Regions from separate parts of the Citrobacter portucalensis genome, predicted to be linked through region 1. Evidence: predicted binding sites of a transcription regulator. Region 1 holds the regulator's gene; the other holds the start of a gene.
What was found. The regulator LexA, encoded in region 1, represses DNA repair genes until DNA is damaged. The targets are predictions, from matches to a motif close to TNCTGTATGTACATACAGNA.
Positions count from the first base shown of each region.

Region 2: uvrB (excinuclease ABC subunit UvrB) is a predicted target of LexA. The motif match lies at 4,053-4,072, and genes of this name have one in related genera.

Region 1 covers NZ_CP092466.1:4,734,983-4,745,086, reverse strand. The annotation lists gene ubiA (4-hydroxybenzoate octaprenyltransferase) at 1-434, shown strand, start outside; gene plsB (glycerol-3-phosphate 1-O-acyltransferase PlsB) at 495-2,915, opposite strand; gene LY264_RS22885 (diacylglycerol kinase) at 3,086-3,454, shown strand; gene lexA (transcriptional repressor LexA) at 3,564-4,172, shown strand; gene dinF (MATE family efflux transporter DinF) at 4,304-5,623, shown strand; gene LY264_RS22870 (CsbD family protein) at 5,760-5,969, shown strand; gene zur (zinc uptake transcriptional repressor Zur) at 6,018-6,536, opposite strand; gene LY264_RS22860 (cupin domain-containing protein) at 6,652-7,140, shown strand; gene dusA (tRNA dihydrouridine(20/20a) synthase DusA) at 7,248-8,246, shown strand; gene pspG (envelope stress response protein PspG) at 8,380-8,622, shown strand; gene LY264_RS22845 (quinone oxidoreductase) at 8,801-9,784, opposite strand; gene dnaB (replicative DNA helicase) at 9,849-10,104, shown strand, end outside.
Region 2 covers NZ_CP092466.1:3,428,941-3,439,044, forward strand. The annotation lists gene moaA (GTP 3',8-cyclase MoaA) at 1-429, opposite strand, end outside; molybdenum cofactor riboswitch at 417-562, opposite strand; gene yvcK (uridine diphosphate-N-acetylglucosamine-binding protein YvcK) at 892-1,800, shown strand; gene uvrB (excinuclease ABC subunit UvrB) at 1,958-3,979, opposite strand; gene LY264_RS16745 (ABC transporter ATP-binding protein) at 4,748-5,470, shown strand; gene bioD (dethiobiotin synthase) at 5,436-6,134, opposite strand; gene bioC (malonyl-ACP O-methyltransferase BioC) at 6,127-6,882, opposite strand; gene bioF (8-amino-7-oxononanoate synthase) at 6,866-8,023, opposite strand; gene bioB (biotin synthase BioB) at 8,020-9,060, opposite strand; gene bioA (adenosylmethionine--8-amino-7-oxononanoate transaminase) at 9,137-10,104, shown strand, end outside.

The DNA.
Region 1 (10,104 bases):
GGGCGGCGTTTGGCTGGTCGATCCCGATGGCGTTCGCCGCCGTGAGTGAATCCGTACCGCTGAGTTGCTGGCTGATGTTCCTTGCGAATATTCTCTGGGCGGTGGCCTATGATACGCAGTACGCCATGGTTGACCGGGATGATGACCTGAAGATCGGCATTAAATCGACCGCGATCCTGTTTGGTAAGAACGACAAGCTGATTATCGGTGTTTTGCAGGTTGGCGTGCTGGTGTTGATGGCGCTGGTGGGTTGGCTAAACGGGTTAGGGCTGGGTTATTACTGGTCTCTGCTGGTGGCGGGCGCGCTGTTTGTCTATCAGCAGAAACTGATCGTCAATCGCGAACGTGATGCCTGTTTTAAAGCGTTTATGAATAATAATTACGTCGGTCTGGTGTTGTTCTTAGGACTGGCGATGAGCTACTGGCATTTTTGAGTTTGGTCTAGTCTGCAAAATAAAAAACCGGTCAGTTCATTCCGACCGGTTTTTTTATGCTTACTCGCCTTGTGTAGCGCTCTCGATGGTCAGACGCACATCTGACGTGACCAGTTCGGCCAGCATCTGATAGATCTTCATCGTCTCTTCCGGTTCGGCATCTCCGGTATCGCTGATGAATCCCTCGTCACGCAGCGTCAGCACCAGAGAGCTGAACACGGCTTTATCGAAGAATTCCGGCGCGTTAATGCCGTGCAGCACTGAGAGGCGTTGCGCCACGGTGCGGCTTTCTTTCTCCAGCGTGCCACGGTTGATGGACGGGTTCGCGCTCAGCAGCCAGAAGGTAATGGCGTAGCGCTGCAACGTCTCGCGAGCACCTGCGGCCAGCAGCTGTAGCGTGCGGGAGCGGGCTGGATTGATATGCAGTTCGTCATCGGTCAGGGTGATGAGTCCCTGGCGCTGCATTTCGCTGGCCAGTTCGTCAATCACTCCGGCAAGTTCATCACGCTCCCAGCGTAAGAACAGCTCCGCTTTCAGCATCGGATACAGCGCATCAATATGCTGCTGTAGCGCGGCGCGTGAAATACGACGATGCTGAGTCACGATGGCTGCCATCAACGAAGGCAGAACCAGCATATGCGCAATGTTGTTGCGGTAGTAGGTCATCAATACCGCCTGCTCGCGCGGCAAAATGATGATGTCGCCGATGGTGTCTTTCTCGACCTCAAACTTGTTCATCTGCAAGGCGTGATCGATCAATTCACTGGCGCTCTGTGCCGGCACCGTCGAATCCGCAGCATACGGCACGTTGCGCAGCAGGCTCAGGTAGCAGTCGAGTTGTTCGGTCAGCTGTTCACGGGTCAGAGAGCGCTGGCGAGAGGCCAGTAAAGCAGTACAGCACAGGTTCATGGCGTTGGCCGCGCCTGCGTTGTTAATGCGCACCATCAAATCGGCGGCAATGTTATTCACCGTCGGCGTCAGCCAGGCCGGGCGGATAGACTCGATAGGGTCGATAGATTCACGCCACTCCGGCACATGCTGGTTGAGGTAAGTCATCAATGGCATTGGTTCACCAAAGTTGACGTAGCCCTGACCCAGGTTACGCAGCTTGCTTAAGCCACGCAGCATTTGCGGCAGGCTTTCTTTCTCTTTCGTCGCGCCACGCAGCTCTTTTGCGTAGGTGCCCACTTCCATTACGTGCTCATAGCCGATGTAAATAGGAACGAGGGTAATCGGACGTGTACCGCCGCGCAGCATCGCCTGAATAGTCATCGACAGCGTGCCGGTTTTCGGGTCGAGCAGACGACCGGTACGTGAACGGCCCCCTTCGACAAAGTACTCAACCGAGTAGCCGCGGCTGAACAGCTCGCCCAGGTATTCGCGGAAAACGGTGGAATAGAGCTTGTTGCCCTTGAAGGTACGACGAATAAAGAACGCGCCCAGACGGCGGAAAATCGGACCCGCTGGCCAGAAGTTCAGGTTGATACCGGCTGCGATGTGCGGCGGCACCAGACCCTGGTGGTACAGAACGTACGACAGCAGCATATAGTCCATATGGCTGCGGTGGCACGGAACGTACACGATTTCATGCCCATCGTGCGCCAACTGGCGTACACGTTCAGCATTGTGAACGTTAATCCCCTGATACAGACGGTTCCAGGTAAAGCCCAGAATACGGTCCGTCAAACGAATCATTTCGTAGGAGAAGTTGGCGGCAATCTCTTCCATCAGCGCAATGGCATTTTGCTGTGCTTTTTCGTGGGAGATTTTTTTACTGCGCGCTTCATCTTCTACCGCACGAGCGATCGCTTTTGAAGCTAACAGCTTATTAAACAGATCCTGGCGGGCAGGGAGGCGCGGGCCGACAGCGGCCAGACGCTGGCGAGCAAAGTGCATGCGCGCCACGCGTGCCAGCTTCTGAGCGATGATCTTATCCGTACCATGTTCATCCGCCATACGGCGCAGAGAGACCGACGGGGAGAAGCGGACAAAACTGTCGCGACCCAGCCAGGACACCGCAAAGAATTTCTGTACGCCGTTTAGCATACGTAACGGCGGATTGACCTCGCCTTTTTCACGCCCTGGCGCACGGCCAAACATCACCGAAACTGGCACCATCTGCACATCCAGATCTGGATTGCTGCGATGCAAGTCGAGATAGTTGTGGAACAGCTTGATGGACTCTTCTTTCGGCGTGTAATAGGTGAATACACGCGGACCGCCGTGAATAAACACGTAGCGCGGTAACAGCGTTCCGTCTATCTCTAGTGGTTCCAGGGGATCGGGGAGGTCGTGCACCAGACATTGGGCACGCAGCGTCAGCAAGTCAGCTTTCGAATTGTACGGTAGGACGTACATAATGGGACGCGAAGTATCGAGTCCCAATTCCGGAGCAGGTTCTGCTGGAATAGACTTGCTTTTTACCAGGACGCTTAATGGTAAATTCAGTAATTTGTAGTAAATTCGTGGCCAGCCGGACATAAACGATGTAAAGCCTCTGGTTAATAATGCAAATGCGCTGCAAGGATATCAGAAAGTTTAGTGAATTTCTGTGGTATCCGGTCATACTTCGCGCTGCTTTGCCACACCCTGAACAAACGGGGTAACGTTACAATGACATTGACGCTAATAATGTAAAAAGGTTCTTTTTGATGGCCAATAATACCACTGGATTCACCCGAATTATCAAAGCTGCAGGTTATTCCTGGAAAGGTTTTCGCGCCGCATGGATTAATGAGGCGGCATTCCGTCAGGAAAGTGTTGCTGTCCTGCTGGGCGTCGCCATCGCCTGCTGGCTGGATGTTGATGCAATTACCCGCGTGTTGTTGATTGGTTCTGTGATGCTGGTGATGATCGTTGAAATCCTCAACAGTGCGATTGAAGCGGTGGTTGATCGTATTGGTTCTGAGTACCACGAACTTTCCGGCCGGGCGAAAGATATGGGGTCGGCTGCGGTATTGCTGTCTATTTTTGTCGCTCTAATCACTTGGGGCATCCTGTTGTGGTCGCATTTGCGATAAGGCTTCCACAACTGCATAAATCTCCTGTTTTTTGTGCAGTTTGCGGTTCCAAAATCGCCTTTAGCTGTATATACTCACAGCATAACTGTATATACACCCAGGGGGCGGAATGAAAGCGTTAACGGCCAGGCAACAAGAGGTGTTTGATCTCATTAGAGATCACATCAGCCAGACAGGTATGCCACCGACGCGTGCGGAGATCGCGCAGCGTTTGGGGTTCCGTTCCCCAAACGCAGCTGAAGAACACCTGAAAGCGCTGGCGCGTAAAGGTGTGCTGGAAATTGTATCCGGCGCATCGCGCGGTATTCGACTGTTGCAGGAAGAAGAAGAAGGGTTACCGCTTGTGGGGCGCGTGGCAGCCGGTGAGCCACTTCTGGCGCAGCAGCACATCGAAGGCCACTATCAAGTCGATCCTTCACTGTTCAAACCGAACGCCGATTTTCTTCTGCGCGTTAGCGGTATGTCGATGAAAGATATCGGGATTATGGACGGTGATTTACTCGCTGTGCATAAAACCCAGGACGTGCGTAACGGCCAGGTTGTTGTTGCCCGTATTGATGACGAAGTTACGGTTAAGCGCCTGAAAAAGCAGGGAAACAAGGTTGAACTCCTGCCAGAAAACAGTGAATTTAAACCTATCGTTGTCGACCTGCGCGAACAAAACTTCACTATTGAAGGGCTGGCAGTAGGCGTCATCCGTAACGGTGAATGGCTGTAATTTTCTGTTGAATCCCTGTAGGCCGGATAAGACGATGACGTCGCCATCCGGCAACGTGCCCGGTAGCGCTGCGCTTGCCGGGCCTGCATTACATTGTCCAGTACGTCTAACTTCTTCTCAGGCCCTCCTGTATGCCTTTCTTTACCTCTTCTGATAAAGCACTCTGGCACCTCGCCTTACCCATGATCTTTTCCAATATCACCGTTCCCCTGCTGGGACTGGTGGATACCGCGGTGATTGGTCATCTGGATAGTCCGGTCTATCTTGGCGGTGTTGCGGTTGGTGCTACGGCAACCAGTTTTCTTTTTATGCTGCTGCTTTTTTTGCGCATGAGCACCACCGGTCTTACCGCCCAGGCATTTGGTGCGAAAAATCCGCAGGCGCTGGCGCGCGCACTGGTGCAGCCGCTCATGCTGGCGCTGGGAGCAGGGTTGCTTATCGCACTTTTTCGTACGCCGATTATCGATCTGGCTCTGCACATTGTTGGCGGAAGTGAAGCGGTACTGGAGCAGGCCCGACGTTTCCTCGAAATTCGCTGGTTAAGCGCACCCGCCTCGCTGGCGAATCTGGTGCTGCTCGGCTGGCTGCTTGGCGTTCAGTATGCGCGTGCGCCGGTTATCTTGTTGATTGTCGGTAATATTCTCAACATTGTGCTCGATATATGGCTGGTGATGGGCCTGCATATGAACGTGCAAGGTGCGGCACTGGCAACGGTGATTGCTGAATATGCCACCTTGCTGATCGGCCTGATGATGGTGCGCAAAGTCCTGCATATGCGCGGAATTTCGCTGGCAATGCTGAAGCAGGCGTGGCGTGGCAACTTCCGCCGTTTGCTGGCGCTTAACCGTGACATCATGTTGCGCTCGCTACTGCTGCAGCTCTGTTTTGGCGCAATCACGGTGCTGGGTGCGCGTCTGGGAGGCGATATCATTGCGGTTAATGCCGTTCTGATGACCCTGTTAACCTTTACCGCCTACGCGCTGGATGGATTTGCCTATGCCGTGGAAGCGCATTCGGGCCAGGCCTATGGGGCGCGAGATGGTAGCCAGTTGCAGGACGTCTGGCGGGCGGCCTGCCGACAGTCCGGTATTGTGGCTATTTTGTTTTCGCTGGTTTATGCCCTGTTTGGCGAGCAGATTGTTGCGCTGCTGACCTCGCTGCCGCAGATCCAACAGCTGGCCGATCGCTATCTTTTCTGGCAGGTGGTGTTACCGCTGGTGGGTGTCTGGTGTTATCTGCTCGACGGAATGTTTATTGGCGCGACGCGCGCGGCAGAAATGCGCAACAGTATGGCCGTTGCTGCCACAGGATTCGCATTAACGCTGCTGACTTTGCCGTGGCTGGGAAACCATGGCTTGTGGTTGGCGTTAACCGTTTTCCTGGCGTTGCGCGGGCTTTCACTGGCCTTTATCTGGCGACGTCACTGGCGTAATGGAACCTGGTTTGCCTGAGCGGGATGGTTAAAAATTCCGAATAGTAAATAAAACCCAGAATCACTGACTACACTTATTCTCACGTCCAGCAAAAACAGCATGTGTCTGGACATGGCACTCTCGCTATTCACAACCTAACGATGAGGACTTGATGATGAATAAAGACGAAGTCGGCGGCAACTGGAAGCAGTTTAAAGGTAAAGTGAAAGAGCAATGGGGCAAACTGACCGATGATGATATGACGGTCATTGAAGGTAAACGTGACCAACTGGTCGGTAAAGTCCAGGAGCGTTACGGTTACGCGAAAGATCAGGCGGAGAAAGAAGTTAACGATTGGGAAAAACGTAATGATTACCGCTGGTAATTAACCCTTCCCTCCTGAGAGTACAAGGATGTACGCTCTCCCGCTTACCTAGCGCCCAACTTTCTTCTTCACCTGAATCGTATGGTCATGCTGGCACTCGCCAGGATGGCGGCAAGATTCAACTTCCACACAGGCCGGACACAGCCCGTGGGCTTCAATAACGTTATGCCGCAGTGCAAAGCCCATTTTTGCCGCCAGCGTATGCATAATGTCTTCCACGCCTTCCGCACACTCTTCTTTTACCACGCCACAGCGGTCGCAAATGAACATTGCGGAACTGTGGGTTGGCTGATCGAACAGATGACAAAGCACATAGCTGTTGGTGGATTCCACCTTGTGCACGAAACCTTGTTCCAGCAGAAAATCGAGCGCACGATATACGGTAGGTGGTTTAGCCTGTGGCTCAGTTTCCCGCAACAGGTCGAGCAGGTCATAGGCGCTGATCGCACCTTCCTGCAGGCTCATCAGACGCAGTACTTCGAGGCGTTGTGGCGTAAGCCGCACGTTGCGTTGCGCGCAGAGTTTTTCAGCTTGAGCCAATAACTCTTGCGTAGTGGTTTTGTCCATTTGGCGCCTCGATTTGCGTGGAAGGTTAATCCCTTACTTTAACATGTTCTGCTTAAAACGCCGAGATCCACCGTGGTGTGCTATACCTGACGCATCGCAATACTGGAAAATAACCATGAAAAGACCCGATTGTATTCGCCACTGGCGTGAGGTTGAGGGGGCTGATGACTCCACTTATCCTGACAGCGATGAGCTATTTGCTATTGGCGCGCCGCTTGCCCGCAAGTTGGGGTTAGGACGACTCGGCATTCATCATGAACGCCTGCCGCCGGGTCGGCGCACGTCGTACCCGCACGCTGAAAGCGATGAAGAAGAATTTATCTACGTGCTGGAAGGTTATCCTGAGGCCTGGATTAACGGGTATTTATGGAAGCTGGAACCGGGCGACAGCGTCGGTTTCCCGGCAGGTACAGGCGTGTGCCATACCTTTATCAATAACACCAGTGAAGAGGTGCGCCTGTTAGTCGTGGGTGAGGCGAACAAAAAATACAACCGCATTTATTATCCGCTTAACCCGGTCTACGCCGCTACACGTGAGGATCGCTGGGTCGACCATCCGCCACAGTTTTTTGGATCTCACGACGGAAAACCGGGGCGTAAATAGCTTTTGTTTAGGGTCAGGGGGAGTGAGCCGCGAGGATGTGGCTCACTATCGTAACGGTCTATGCTATAGTAGCGCCCCTTTTTTAACCGGATGCTTGAATATTCGCCATGCTGCCTGAATCTCAGTCTACCGCTTTTCCCGCTCATCGTTTTTCTATCGCGCCGATGCTCGACTGGACGGACAGACACTGCCGCTACTTTTTGCGCTTACTGTCCAGCCAGACGCTGCTCTATACGGAGATGGTAACCACTGGGGCAATCATTCATGGTAAAGGCGATTATCTGGCGTATAGCGAAGAAGAACATCCGGTCGCATTGCAACTGGGCGGGAGCGATCCTGCGGCGCTGGCGCAGTGTGCTAAGCTCGCTGAACAGCGGGGCTACGACGAAATTAACCTCAACGTGGGTTGTCCTTCCGACCGCGTACAGAATGGTATGTTTGGTGCCTGCCTGATGGGGAATGCGCAACTGGTCGCCGATTGTGTCAAAGCGATGCGCGACGTGGTGTCGATTCCGGTTACGGTGAAAACTCGTATCGGCATTGATGACCAGGACAGCTACGAATTCCTCTGCGATTTCATCAACACGGTATCTGGCAAAGGCGAATGTGAGATGTTTATCATTCACGCCCGCAAGGCCTGGCTGTCAGGGTTAAGCCCGAAAGAAAACCGCGAAATTCCACCGCTGGATTATGACCGTGTTTATCAGTTAAAGCGCGATTTTCCGCATCTGACGATGTCGATCAACGGCGGCATTAAATCGTTGGAAGAAGCGAAAATTCATCTGCAACATATGGATGGCGTGATGGTGGGGCGTGAGGCGTATCAAAACCCAGGCATTCTGGCGTCCGTTGACCGCGAGATTTTTGCAGCTACCACCAAAGATTCCGATCCAGTCGCCGTGGTGCGTGCCATGTACCCGTATATTGAGCGTGAACTGAGTAAGGGAACCTATTTGGGACATGTGACACGCCATATGTTGGGGCTGTTTCAGGGTATTCCCGGTGCGCGCCAGTGGCGTCGTTACCTGAGCGAGAATGCACATAAAGCCGGGGCAGATATTAACGTTCTGGAGCACGCGCTGAAGCTGGTGGCAGACAAGGGTTAAGTTTTCACCAAAAGTTAGTTAATTTCACCACGCCCTGCGCTTTGTCGCGGGGCGTTTTCTTTATAAATCAACGCATTATTTTTGGCATGTTTCTTGTAAAGCAATGGAGAGAATTTCATTTCGGGAGAGAGCCATGCTGGAACTACTTTTTGTGATTGGATTTTTTATCATGCTGATGGTCACCGGCGTATCTTTGCTGGGCGTTCTGGCCGCATTGGTCGTAGCCACCGCCGTGATGTTTCTGGGCGGACTATTTGCCTTGATGATTAAACTGTTGCCCTGGCTGCTACTGGCTGTTGCCGTGGTGTGGGTGATCAAGACGATAAAAGCGCCAAAAGTCCCACAGTATCAGCGCAATAACCGCCGGTTTTACTAAGGTATTGAGCGGTACGTCACAACCTGCAACATTGCCTTTAGAACCAAATAGGAATTGATTATCAAATCTGTCACTATTGCCAGGTTAACGAATTCATCGAGCTGTACCCTACATACAGCCGAACTAAAAAAGAAAGGGCTTCCTGCGGGAAGCCCTAATTCTTTCTTTCCCCGTCATCTTAAGGAATTAGCAAACTCGATCCCTGCGTGGCACGGCTTTCCAGTACTTCATGAGCACGCTGTGCATCGTGCAGTGCGAACGTTTGACCAGGCGCGACATCCACTTTGATCACTCCGCTGGCAATCAGCGAGAAAAGCTCATTGCTGGCTTCGGTTAATTCGCGGTGGTTGGTGATGTAACCCTGTAGAGAAGGACGGGTCACGTAGAGCGAACCTTTCTGGTTCAGAATGCCTAAGTTCACGCCAGTAACCGGCCCGGAAGCATTACCAAAGCTGACCATTAGTCCCCGGCGCTGCAAACAATCCAGCGAGGCTTCCCATGTATCTTTCCCCACCGAGTCATACACCACCCGCACTTTTTTACCGCCAGTTACCTCTTTCACTCGCTCAACAATGCTCTCTTCACGATAGTTGATGACCTGCCATGCGCCAGCCTGCAGCGCAATTTGCGCTTTTTGCGCACTGCCGACAGTACCAATCAGCTTCGCACCCAATGCTTTTGCCCACTGGCAGGCAATCATACCGACGCCACCTGCGGCTGCGTGGAATAAAAACGGTTCGTCAGGCTGGATTTCATAGGTTTTGCGTAACAGATAAAAAACGGTTAGCCCTTTAAGAAACGAGGCGGCAGCTTGTTCAAACGAGATAGCGTTAGGCAGGATGGCGGCTTTATCGGCCGGAACGTTATGCACTGAGCTGTAGGCGCCAAGAGCAGACTGGGCATACACCACGCGATCGCCAGCTTTAATGTGTGTTACTTTGCTGCCAACTTTGCTGACTACGCCGGCGGCTTCGGTACCCAGCCCGCTGGGCAGAGATGGCGGCGGATAAAGACCACTGCGGATGTAGGTGTCGATATAGTTGATCCCAATCGCTTTGTTCTCGACCTGGATTTCGTTTTCCGCCGGGTCTACGGGCGTAAACTCCACCGCCTTGAGTACATCAGGGCCACCATGCTTGTGAAATTCAATACGTGTTGCCATGCTTCCTCCAAAAGAAATGTGGTAATCTTTCGACCCAATCATTATCTCGGTAACTCCATTCACTATGGCAGGAAATAAACCCTTCAACAAACAACAGACTGATGCTCGTGAGCGCGATCCCCAGGTCGCCGGGCTGAAAGTACCGCCGCACTCGATTGAAGCGGAACAGTCGGTGTTGGGCGGTTTAATGCTGGATAACGAACGCTGGGACGATGTCGCCGAGCGTGTGGTGGCGGAAGATTTTTATACCCGTCCGCACCGGCATATCTTCACGGAAATGCATCGCCTGCAGGAGATGGGAAAACCCATCGATCTGATCA
Region 2 (10,104 bases), 1.3 Mb from region 1:
CTGCTGAAATTTATCCTGCCCGGTAATGGCGTGAAACTGGCGGGCATCGAGGCTGTCGACGCTGACGTTAAGCGCGGTCAGTCCGGCATCGCGCCAGGCAGCAGCATCGCGCGCCAGACGATAACCATTAGTGGTTACCGCAATCTGGCGGATGGCGTCGTTTTCGCGCACGGCGGCGATAATGTCAGTGAAGTCGCGACGCAGTGAAGGTTCGCCCCCCGTCAGACGCACTTTTTCCGTTCCCAGACTGGCGAACGCACGCGTGACACGGCGAATTTCATCAACGGTTAAAAAGCCGTTATTGGTGACACCGCCGGGCTTATAGCCATCCGGCAGGCAGTAGGTGCAACGAAAGTTACACACATCGGTAATCGACAAACGTAAGTAGTAAAACTTACGTGCGAAAGCATCGGTAAGTTGAGAGCCCATGTACACCTTTCCAAATACGGGAGACGTAGTCATTTCTTCCTGCGCCCTGGTGACAAACTTTTTCAAGTCTTGTCACGGCCAAAGCACCGTATCATTTGACCCAGGTGCAGAGGCTAGAGTGTTTATACTCATCATACTTCGAGTTGCAGATGCGTTGGCTTCCGACAACTCAAATTATTAAGAGTACTTTGTGGTTATGCCGATACTAGCGTGTAAATGGCGCTTTTGCCATGCACACTTTCGCTGTATAAATATGTACATAGCGACATGATCGTGCAATTTCGCTACAGAATAAGCAAAAATCACAGTTTTGCATTGATATACATCATCTTGCCATCAGGTGGGTGTCGTCAGAAAGGAGTAGATCGCAGAAAAAAATTACGGCAGATGCCGACTGGATAATTGCTGAAAACACGCTATTTACGTTACTGTAGCGCCGATCAATTGATATCAGGAAAATATATGCGCACTCGCACGCTGGCAGATCTGGACCGCGTTGTCGCTCTCGGCGGAGGGCATGGATTAGGACGCGTTCTCTCCTCTCTTTCCCCATTAGGTTCCCGCCTGACGGGTATCGTCACCACCACCGATAACGGCGGGTCGACAGGTCGTATTCGTCGCTCTGAAGGAGGGATTGCCTGGGGAGACATGCGTAACTGTCTGAACCAGTTAATTACCCAACCCAGCGTTGCATCCGCTATGTTTGAGTATCGTTTTGGCGGTAATGGCGAACTTTCCGGGCATAACCTCGGAAATCTAATGTTAAAGGCGCTCGATCATCTCAGCGTGCGGCCTCTGGAAGCTATCAATTTAATTCGTAGCCTGCTGAAAGTTGACGCACATTTAATTCCGATGTCGGAGCTGCCGGTGGATCTGATGGCCATTGATGACCAGGGACACGAAGTTTATGGCGAAGTGAATATCGATCAGCTCACCGTCCCACCTCAGGAACTGATGCTTTCGCCAAAAGTCCCGACTACACGGGAGGCCGTTGAGGCTATTGCTGAAGCGGATTTAATTTTGATAGGCCCCGGCAGTTTTTACACCAGCCTGATGCCGATTCTTTTACTCGATGAAATGTCACAGGCATTACGTCGCACACCGGCTCCGATGGTCTACATAGGCAATCTTGGGCGCGAATTAAGCCTGCCAGCAGCCAGCCTGACGCTTAGCGATAAGCTGGCCATTATTGAACAGTACGTCGGGAAGAAAGTGATTGATGCGGTGGTTGTGGGGCCGAAAGTGGATGCTTCCGCCGTTACCGACCGCGTTGTGATCCAGGAAGTGCTGGAAGCCAGCGATATTCCCTACCGCCATGACCGCCAGCTATTGCATAGTGCGCTGGAGAAAGCAGTGCAGGCGCTGGGCTGAACGGATTTGCCTGATACGCTTCGCTTATCAGGCCTACAAAAACGCTCGGCTCCGCCATCCGGCATCAAACAACGCCTGATGCGCTGCGCTTATCAGGCCTACAAAGGCGATCTACCCCGTAGGTCGGATAAGGGTTTACCCCGCATCCGACACCGCCTTACGATGCCGCAATAAACAACTCGCGCAGCTGATGCAACTGGTCACGGATTGTCGCGGCCTCTTCAAATTCGAGATTCTGCGCGTGTTGCATCATCTGCCCTTCCAGCTCGTGAATCTTCTGCTGCAGCGCTTTTGGCGTCATATCCAGTTCGACAACCTCAGACTTCGCGCCTGCGCGTGACTTCCCTTTGCCTTTCGCTTTGGTCTTCGCAATATTCTGACCCAGCGCCAGAATATCGACCACTTTCTTGTTCAGCCCCTGCGGCGTAATACCGTGTTCTTCGTTATAGAGCTGCTGTTTCTCACGACGACGTTCGGTTTCACCAATCGCTTTAGCCATAGAGGCGGTAATTTTATCACCGTAAAGAATCGCCTTACCGTTGATGTTACGCGCCGCACGACCGATGGTCTGAATAAGTGACCGTTCAGAACGCAGGAACCCTTCTTTGTCTGCGTCCAGAATCGCCACCAGGGAGACCTCAGGCATGTCCAGACCTTCACGTAACAGGTTGATACCCACCAGCACGTCAAACTCGCCCAGACGCAGGTCACGAATGATTTCCATACGTTCCACGGTATCGATGTCAGAGTGCAGATAACGCACCCGTTCGCCGTGTTCTTCTAGGTATTCTGTGAGGTCTTCCGCCATCCGTTTGGTCAGCGTGGTGACCAGCACACGTTCGTTAATCGCCGCACGGGTGCGGATCTCAGATAGCAGATCGTCAACCTGAGTCGCCACCGGGCGCACCTCAATGACCGGATCCAGCAGGCCGGTCGGTCTTACGACCTGATCGACCACATCATCACCGGATTTCTCCAGCTCATAGTTGCCCGGCGTCGCCGAAACATAGATAGTTTGCGGAGCCAGCGCCTCGAACTCTTCAAATTTAAGCGGACGGTTATCCAGCGCCGACGGCAGACGGAATCCGTATTCGACCAGGGTTTCTTTACGCGCCCGGTCACCGCGATACATGCCGCCAATTTGCGGGATAGTCACGTGAGATTCATCCACCACTAGCAGGCCATCGGCAGGCAGGTAATCAAACAGCGTCGGCGGCGGCTCGCCCGGACCACGCCCGGACAGATAGCGGGAATAGTTTTCAATCCCCGAGCAGTAACCCAGCTCGTTCATCATTTCCAGATCGAACTGGGTACGCTGACTTAAGCGCTGTTCTTCCAGCAGTTTGTTATTTGCCAACAGGACTTTTCGCCGCTCTGCCAGCTCAACCTTAATTTCTTCCATCGCCTGAACAATACGTTCGCGCGGCGTCACGTAGTGCGTTTTAGGATAGATGGTAAAGCGCGAAATAGTGGATTCGACCTGTCCGGTAAGTGGGTCAAACAGCGACAAACGTTCGACCTCTTCATCAAACAGTTCCACGCGCAACGCGATGTCGTCAGATTCCGCTGGGAATATGTCGATCACTTCACCGCGCACGCGGAAGGTCCCGCGCTGGAATGCCTGATCGTTGCGAGTATACTGCAGCTCCGCCAGACGACGCAGGATCGCGCGCTGGTCGATAATCATCCCCACCGTCAGATGCAGCATCATTTTCAGGTACAGATCCGGGTCACCCAGACCATAAATCGCGGAAACCGACGCTACGACGACGACATCCCGTCGCTCAAGCAACGCTTTGGTTGCTGACAGACGCATCTGCTCAATGTGTTCGTTAACCGAAGCATCCTTCTCGATGAAGGTGTCAGAACTTGGCACGTAGGCTTCCGGCTGATAATAGTCGTAGTAGGAGACGAAATACTCCACCGCGTTATCCGGGAAGAACTCTTTCATCTCACCGTACAACTGCGCGGCAAGCGTCTTATTGGGGGCCAGCACCATGGTAGGGCGCTGTAGGTCTGCAATCACGTTCGCGATGGTGAATGTTTTCCCCGACCCCGTCACCCCCAGCAACGTCTGATGCGCCAGACCATCCTCCAGACCTTCTTCCAGGCGACGTATCGCCTCAGGCTGATCGCCAGAGGGTTTAAAAGCGGAATTTAGTTTGAACGGTTTACTCATGAGCAGCTACCTGAAGCAATGGGCGGGCAGGTGTGTAATTTTACTCGCAGCAGTATATTTTGCCAGTAAAATATACTGGATGAAAAAACAGTAACGCGCCAGAATATTTCTGTTACGCCAGCAAAATGGCCGTGACTACAGGCTAAAATTTGTCCGCAGGCAAGATAAAACACCAGCAAAAATGTGTTATCCCCAAACCAATGACTTTTTTAACATTTGTCAAGCTACCCGATGAAAGTTTTGTGGCAACACATGACACTTCTGCGACAGCCATTGCATTTATCTAACACACTGTAATTTAATGATTATTATCTCAAGCCGTCTTTCGCATCAATTTAGTCGCAGGCCGCGTCTTCTCTCGCTTACCTTGTGTTTTCTAACTCTAATACACAAGGTTATCCACAGGAATAGTGGATAACTGCCTCCAGCCCGTACGGACTGTAGCCTGGCAAAAACGTCCTGATGATCTTTTCTGGTGGGATAAAAAAAAATTATCGCTATTTTTTGATATTTATCAGCTAACGAAGCGACCTGGGATAGCCGAGATCTTGCTCGCATTTTCATCATTTTCCTGCCTGCACCATCACAACGCCACCAGGCACTGACAATGTGCACACTGCGGCTCTCATCCACAACAAGCCGGATACCGCAACCCGCTCAATACGCTATTCTGCTGTATTTTCCCCTAATTCCGCTTCTGGCAAGAGATTTGCAGTTTTCTCCCGACCATCAGCCCGCGAGGCGGATATCATCATGAGGGAGAAATCTATGTTGAGTCTTCGTGCAGTGAATCACTATTACGGTAATCAACACTCGCTTTGGGATGTCGATCTCGACCTGTTGCCCGGCAAATGTACCGCCGTGCTGGGTCTTCCAGGGATGGGAAAAACCACGCTGGCCAATTGCATCACAGGCAATTTACCGATTGAGAGCGGAACCATGTTCTGGCATCAGGCTGGCGCACCACCTTGCGATCTGCTTCAGATTCCGGCGGCAAAGCGCATTGCGCTGGGTATTAACTGTGTATCGCAGGAACGGCGAATTTTTTCGCAGCTGACGGTAGAGGAAAATCTGCACATTGCGCGCCAGGCGGTTGAGGAAAGCGAAGCGATGAACAGCAGCGATATTTACCGCCTGTTTCCACAGCTGTTTGTACTGCGTCAGGCCAAAGGGGTGGCATTGTCGGAGGAAAATCAGCACCAGCTTGCACTCGCCAGTGCACTGGTCACTCGCCCGCGCCTGCTGATCCTCGATGAGCCGACGCGAGGAAGTGGCCAGGCGTATATCCACAAACTGGGGAATCTGATTGTGAGGCTAAGCCAGGAGCTTGGCATCGCCATTATGCTCGCGGAGCAGAGCCTGCCATTCATTCGTCGGGTCGCCGACTGCTATTGCTTGTTACATCGTGGACGCAACGTGGCTCAAGGGCAAATAACACAATTCAGCGACCCGCTAATCAACGACTGGTGGATGCCAGAGACAAAACGCTAAGATCGATATAACGACCAGTCGATGCTCGTTCCGGCTCTTCTGCCAGCCAGGGAATTTCCCCCAGTAGCGGAGCCGCAAGCGCACGCTTTAGCGTCGCCATATATTCAGCATGACGCTTGCCAGGTGGCATCACATCATTGGCAATCCATCCGGCGAGCGTCAGCCCGGCCTGCTGCACTGCCTGGGCGGTCAAAATGGCATGATTGATACAACCGAGCTTAACGCCAACCACCAGAATCACCGGCAGTTGTTCCGCTTTTACCCAGTCAGAAAAACTCAGCGTTGGCGACAGTGGCGTAAACCATCCGCCTGCGCCTTCCACCAATACCCAGTCAGCCTGTTCTTCAAGCAAGCGTAAACCCGCAGACATCACTGAGGCCTGAATGGGGCGCCCTTCGTCAGCACTGATGATATGCGGTGAGGTAGGTTCGGCGAAGGTATACGGATTGATGGCCGCATAATCCACTGCCACAACGCTGTTGCGCTGTAGAGCCAGCGCATCGCTGTTTCGCAGACCTTCAGCCGTCATTTCACTGCCTGACGCCACCGGCTTATAGCCGACCGTTCGCAACCCCAGCTGTCCCGCCGCCTGAAGCAACGCACAGCTGGCGATAGTTTTACCTACTTCGGTGTCCGTCCCGGTGACAAAATATGTGTTAGTCACGTTGAATTACTCCCAAAAAAAGATGATAGGTCAGCGGATATTTACCCTGCTGACAGGGCCAGGCGAGCTGTAACTGGCGCAACTGCGAGCGGGTCAACACACGCTGCTCGCGTCCATCATGCAAATGCGTCGCGCCAATGCCCTTCAGCGAGCGCATGGCGCTCAGCGCATCGTCAAACCACAGCGTGACGGCATGAGACTGGTATTCAACGTCCCAGCCGCACAGAGCGTTTTCCAGTTGCTCCACGGGCAAAAAACGGTTGGCATGCTCCCGGTCATCAACTGCTCGCCACGCCTGACGAAGTTCCGGCATCGACCCTTGCGCCAGCGTACTAAACGCCACCGCCCCGCCAGGACGCACCACCCGGTATAGCTCGCGTAACGCGCCGCGCAGGTCGTTGCACCACTGCACGGCCAGATTGCTCCAGGCCAGGTCGAAAGTGGCAGCGGCCTGCGGAATGGCTTCGATATCCGCCAGCAGATAGTGATGGGCGACATCGTGACGCTGCGCTTGCGTAAGCATTTGCGCCGACAGATCCAGAGCACAGACCTCGCTCCCCTGCTCCCGCCAGTAGCGACTCATACGCCCAGGCCCACAGCCCGCGTCCAAAACCCGTGAGAACGCCCGGCCATCGAGTTGTGCCAGTAACGCATCGGCGCTCTGACGCTGAAGCTCCGCATGTTGCTCATAGTGCGTGGCCGCGCGACCAAACGCAGCGGCAATCGCCTGCTTATTGACCTGCGCCATGCAGCACCTCCAGTAAGTTGTCGATATCCTGGACTTCATGCGCCTGGGTCAGCGTAATCCGCAGCCTGGCCGTCCCAACCGGCACCGTCGGTGGACGAATCGCCGTCACCCAGCATCCCTGTTGCCGTAACGTCTGTGCCAGTTGCAAGGCTTTATGATTGTCGCCAACGATCAGCGGTTGAATCGCGCTGTCTGAATGCGCCAGCGTCAAATCCGTAGTATTCACCCCTGCGCGAAAACGCTGGATAAGCATCGCCAGCTTTTCTCTGCGCTCATCGCCTTCGCGGCTGCGGATCACCGCCAGCGCGGCGCGCAAGGCCTGAGCCTGGGCTGGCGGCATGCTGGTGCTGTAGATCAGATGACGGGCAAACTGCAGCAGATAATCGGCCACGCTATCAGAACACAGGATCGCCGCACCGCTGACGCCGAACCCTTTGCCAAACGTCACCACCAACAGCTCAGGTTTCACCTGCTGTCGAGAGCACGAACCACGCCCTTCCTCACCGCTTACGCCAATCCCATGCGCATCATCCACCAGCAGCCACGCGCCCTGCCGTTTCGCCACCGCGTGGATTTCTGCCAGCGGCGCGCTGTCGCCATCCATGCTGAACACGCCTTCGGTGACCACCAGCTGCTGCCCCGGACAGGGGGCTGTCAGCAGACGATCCAGATGTTGCGAGTCGTTATGGGTAAAGCGACGTAACACGGCAGGGCTAAGACTGGCAGCCTCCAGCAGCGAGGCATGGCTGAGCCTGTCGGCAACAATCTTGTCATCTTTTCCCATCAGTGCGGCAATGACCGCCTGATTGGCGGCAAAACCAGAGATGAACAACAGCGCCCGGGAATAGCCGAGCCACTGCGCCAGCTCTTCTTCCAGCGCCTGATGAGCAACGGAATAACCGCTGACATGGCCCGAGCCGCCGCTGCCGACGCCAAAACGCTCAGCGCCCTGCTGCCACGCGCAGATAATCTGCGGATGGTGGCTTAAGCCGAGGTAGTCGTTGCTGGAGAAATTCAGATACTGGCGACAGTCGGCCTGCAGCCAGCGACCGGCACCCTGCGTCACCGCATAGCGCTGACGCAACGCATCAGCACTACGACGCGCTGTTAGTGCATCGTCAATTTTTTGCTGCCAGGTCATACGGTTGCCGCGTTGTAGTAATCGTCGGTATCCGGGGTACGCAGCGCCTGCTCCAGACGTTGTTGCTGTTCGTTATCGCCCGCCAGTACCGCAGTTTGCTGCGGGTTAAGACCCAGCTTGCGAAATAACAGCAAATCTTTATCTTCGTTCGGGTTCGGGGTGGTCAGCAGTTTGCAGCCGTAGAAAATCGAGTTGGCCCCGGCCATAAAGCACATCGCCTGGGTTTGTTCGTTCATCTGCTCGCGCCCGGCAGAAAGACGCACGTATGAGGTCGGCATCATGATACGCGCCACGGCGATAGTACGAATAAAATCAAAAGCATCTACGTCGTCGTTATCGGCAAGCGGCGTGCCCTTCACTTTCACCAGCATGTTGATCGGCACACTTTCCGGCGGCGTCGGCAGATTCGCTAATTGCAGCAGCAGACCCGCGCGGTCGGTCACCGTTTCACCCAGCCCAACAATCCCGCCGGAGCAAACTTTAATGCCCGCCTCGCGCACTTTATCCAGCGTATCCAGGCGCTCCTGGTACGAGCGGGTGGTAATGATATTGCCGTAAAATTCCGGCGAGGTGTCGAGGTTGTGGTTATAGTAGTCCAGACCCGCATTGGCCAGGCGCTGGGCCTGAGATTCGTCCAGCGTGCCCAGCGTCATACAGGCTTCCAGCCCCAGTTCTTTCACGCCCTGCACCATTTGTTCCAGGTACGGCATATCGCGCTCATGCGGGTTCTTCCACGCCGCGCCCATGCAAAACCGCGTTGAGCCGGCCTGCTTCGCCTTGCGTGCCGAGTCCAGTACCTGTTCAACCTCCATCAACCGTTCTGTTTCCAGACCGGTTTTATAGCGGGAGCTTTGCGGGCAGTATTTGCAATCTTCCGGGCAAGCACCGGTCTTAATCGACAGCAGCGTACTGACCTGAACCTGCTGCGGATCGAAATGCTGACGATGAACCTGCTGCGCTTCAAACAGCAGATCCAGCAGCGGTTTTTCAAATAATTCGGTGACTTGCGACATTTTCCAGCGAGAAGAGTGAGCCATATTGGTATACGTTTCGTTGTTAGTTTGGTGTAGACTCGTAAACCTAAATCTTTTTAATTTGGTTTACAAGTCGATTATGACAACGGACGATCTTGCGTTTGACCAACGCCATATCTGGCACCCATACACCTCCATGACCTCCCCGTTGCCGGTTTATCCGGTGGCGCGCGCCGAAGGTTGCGAACTGATTTTAGCCAGCGGTGAGAAGCTGATTGACGGCATGTCATCCTGGTGGGCGGCAATCCACGGTTACAATCACCCGCAGTTGAACGCCGCGATGAAAACGCAGATTGATGCCATGTCGCATGTGATGTTTGGCGGCATTACCCACGCCCCGGCCATTGCGCTGTGCCGCCAGTTGGTAGCGATGACCCCAGAGGCGCTGGAGTGCGTTTTTCTCGCGGATTCAGGATCGGTCGCCGTAGAAGTCGCGATGAAAATGGCGCTGCAATACTGGCAGGCTAAAGGCGAATCCCGCCAGCGTTTCCTGACATTTCGTAACGGTTATCACGGTGATACCTTCGGCGCGATGTCGGTCTGCGATCCCGACAACTCAATGCACAGTCTGTGGAAAGGGTATCTGCCGGATAACCTGTTTGCGCCTGCCCCACAAAGCCGCATGGGCGGCGAGTGGGACGAACTGGATATGGTGCCTTTTGCCCGTCTGATGGCCGCACACCGCCACGAAATTGCGGCGGTGATCCTTGAGCCAATCGTACAGGGCGCTGGCGGTATGCGCATGTATCATCCCGAATGGTTAAAACGCATCCGTAAGATGTGCGACCGTGAAGGGATCCTGCTGATTGCCGATGAAATCGCCACCGGATTTGGTCGTACAGGCAAGCTGTTTGCCTGCGAGCATGCCGACATCACTCCGGACATTTTATGCCTGGGCAAAGCGTTAACCGGCGGGACAATGACCCTTTCAGCAACCCTGACCACACGTCAGGTCGCAGAAACCATCAGCAACGGTGAAGCCGGATGCTTCATGCACGGCCCAACCTTTATGGGCAATCCGTTGGCCTGCGCCGTCGCCTCCGCCAG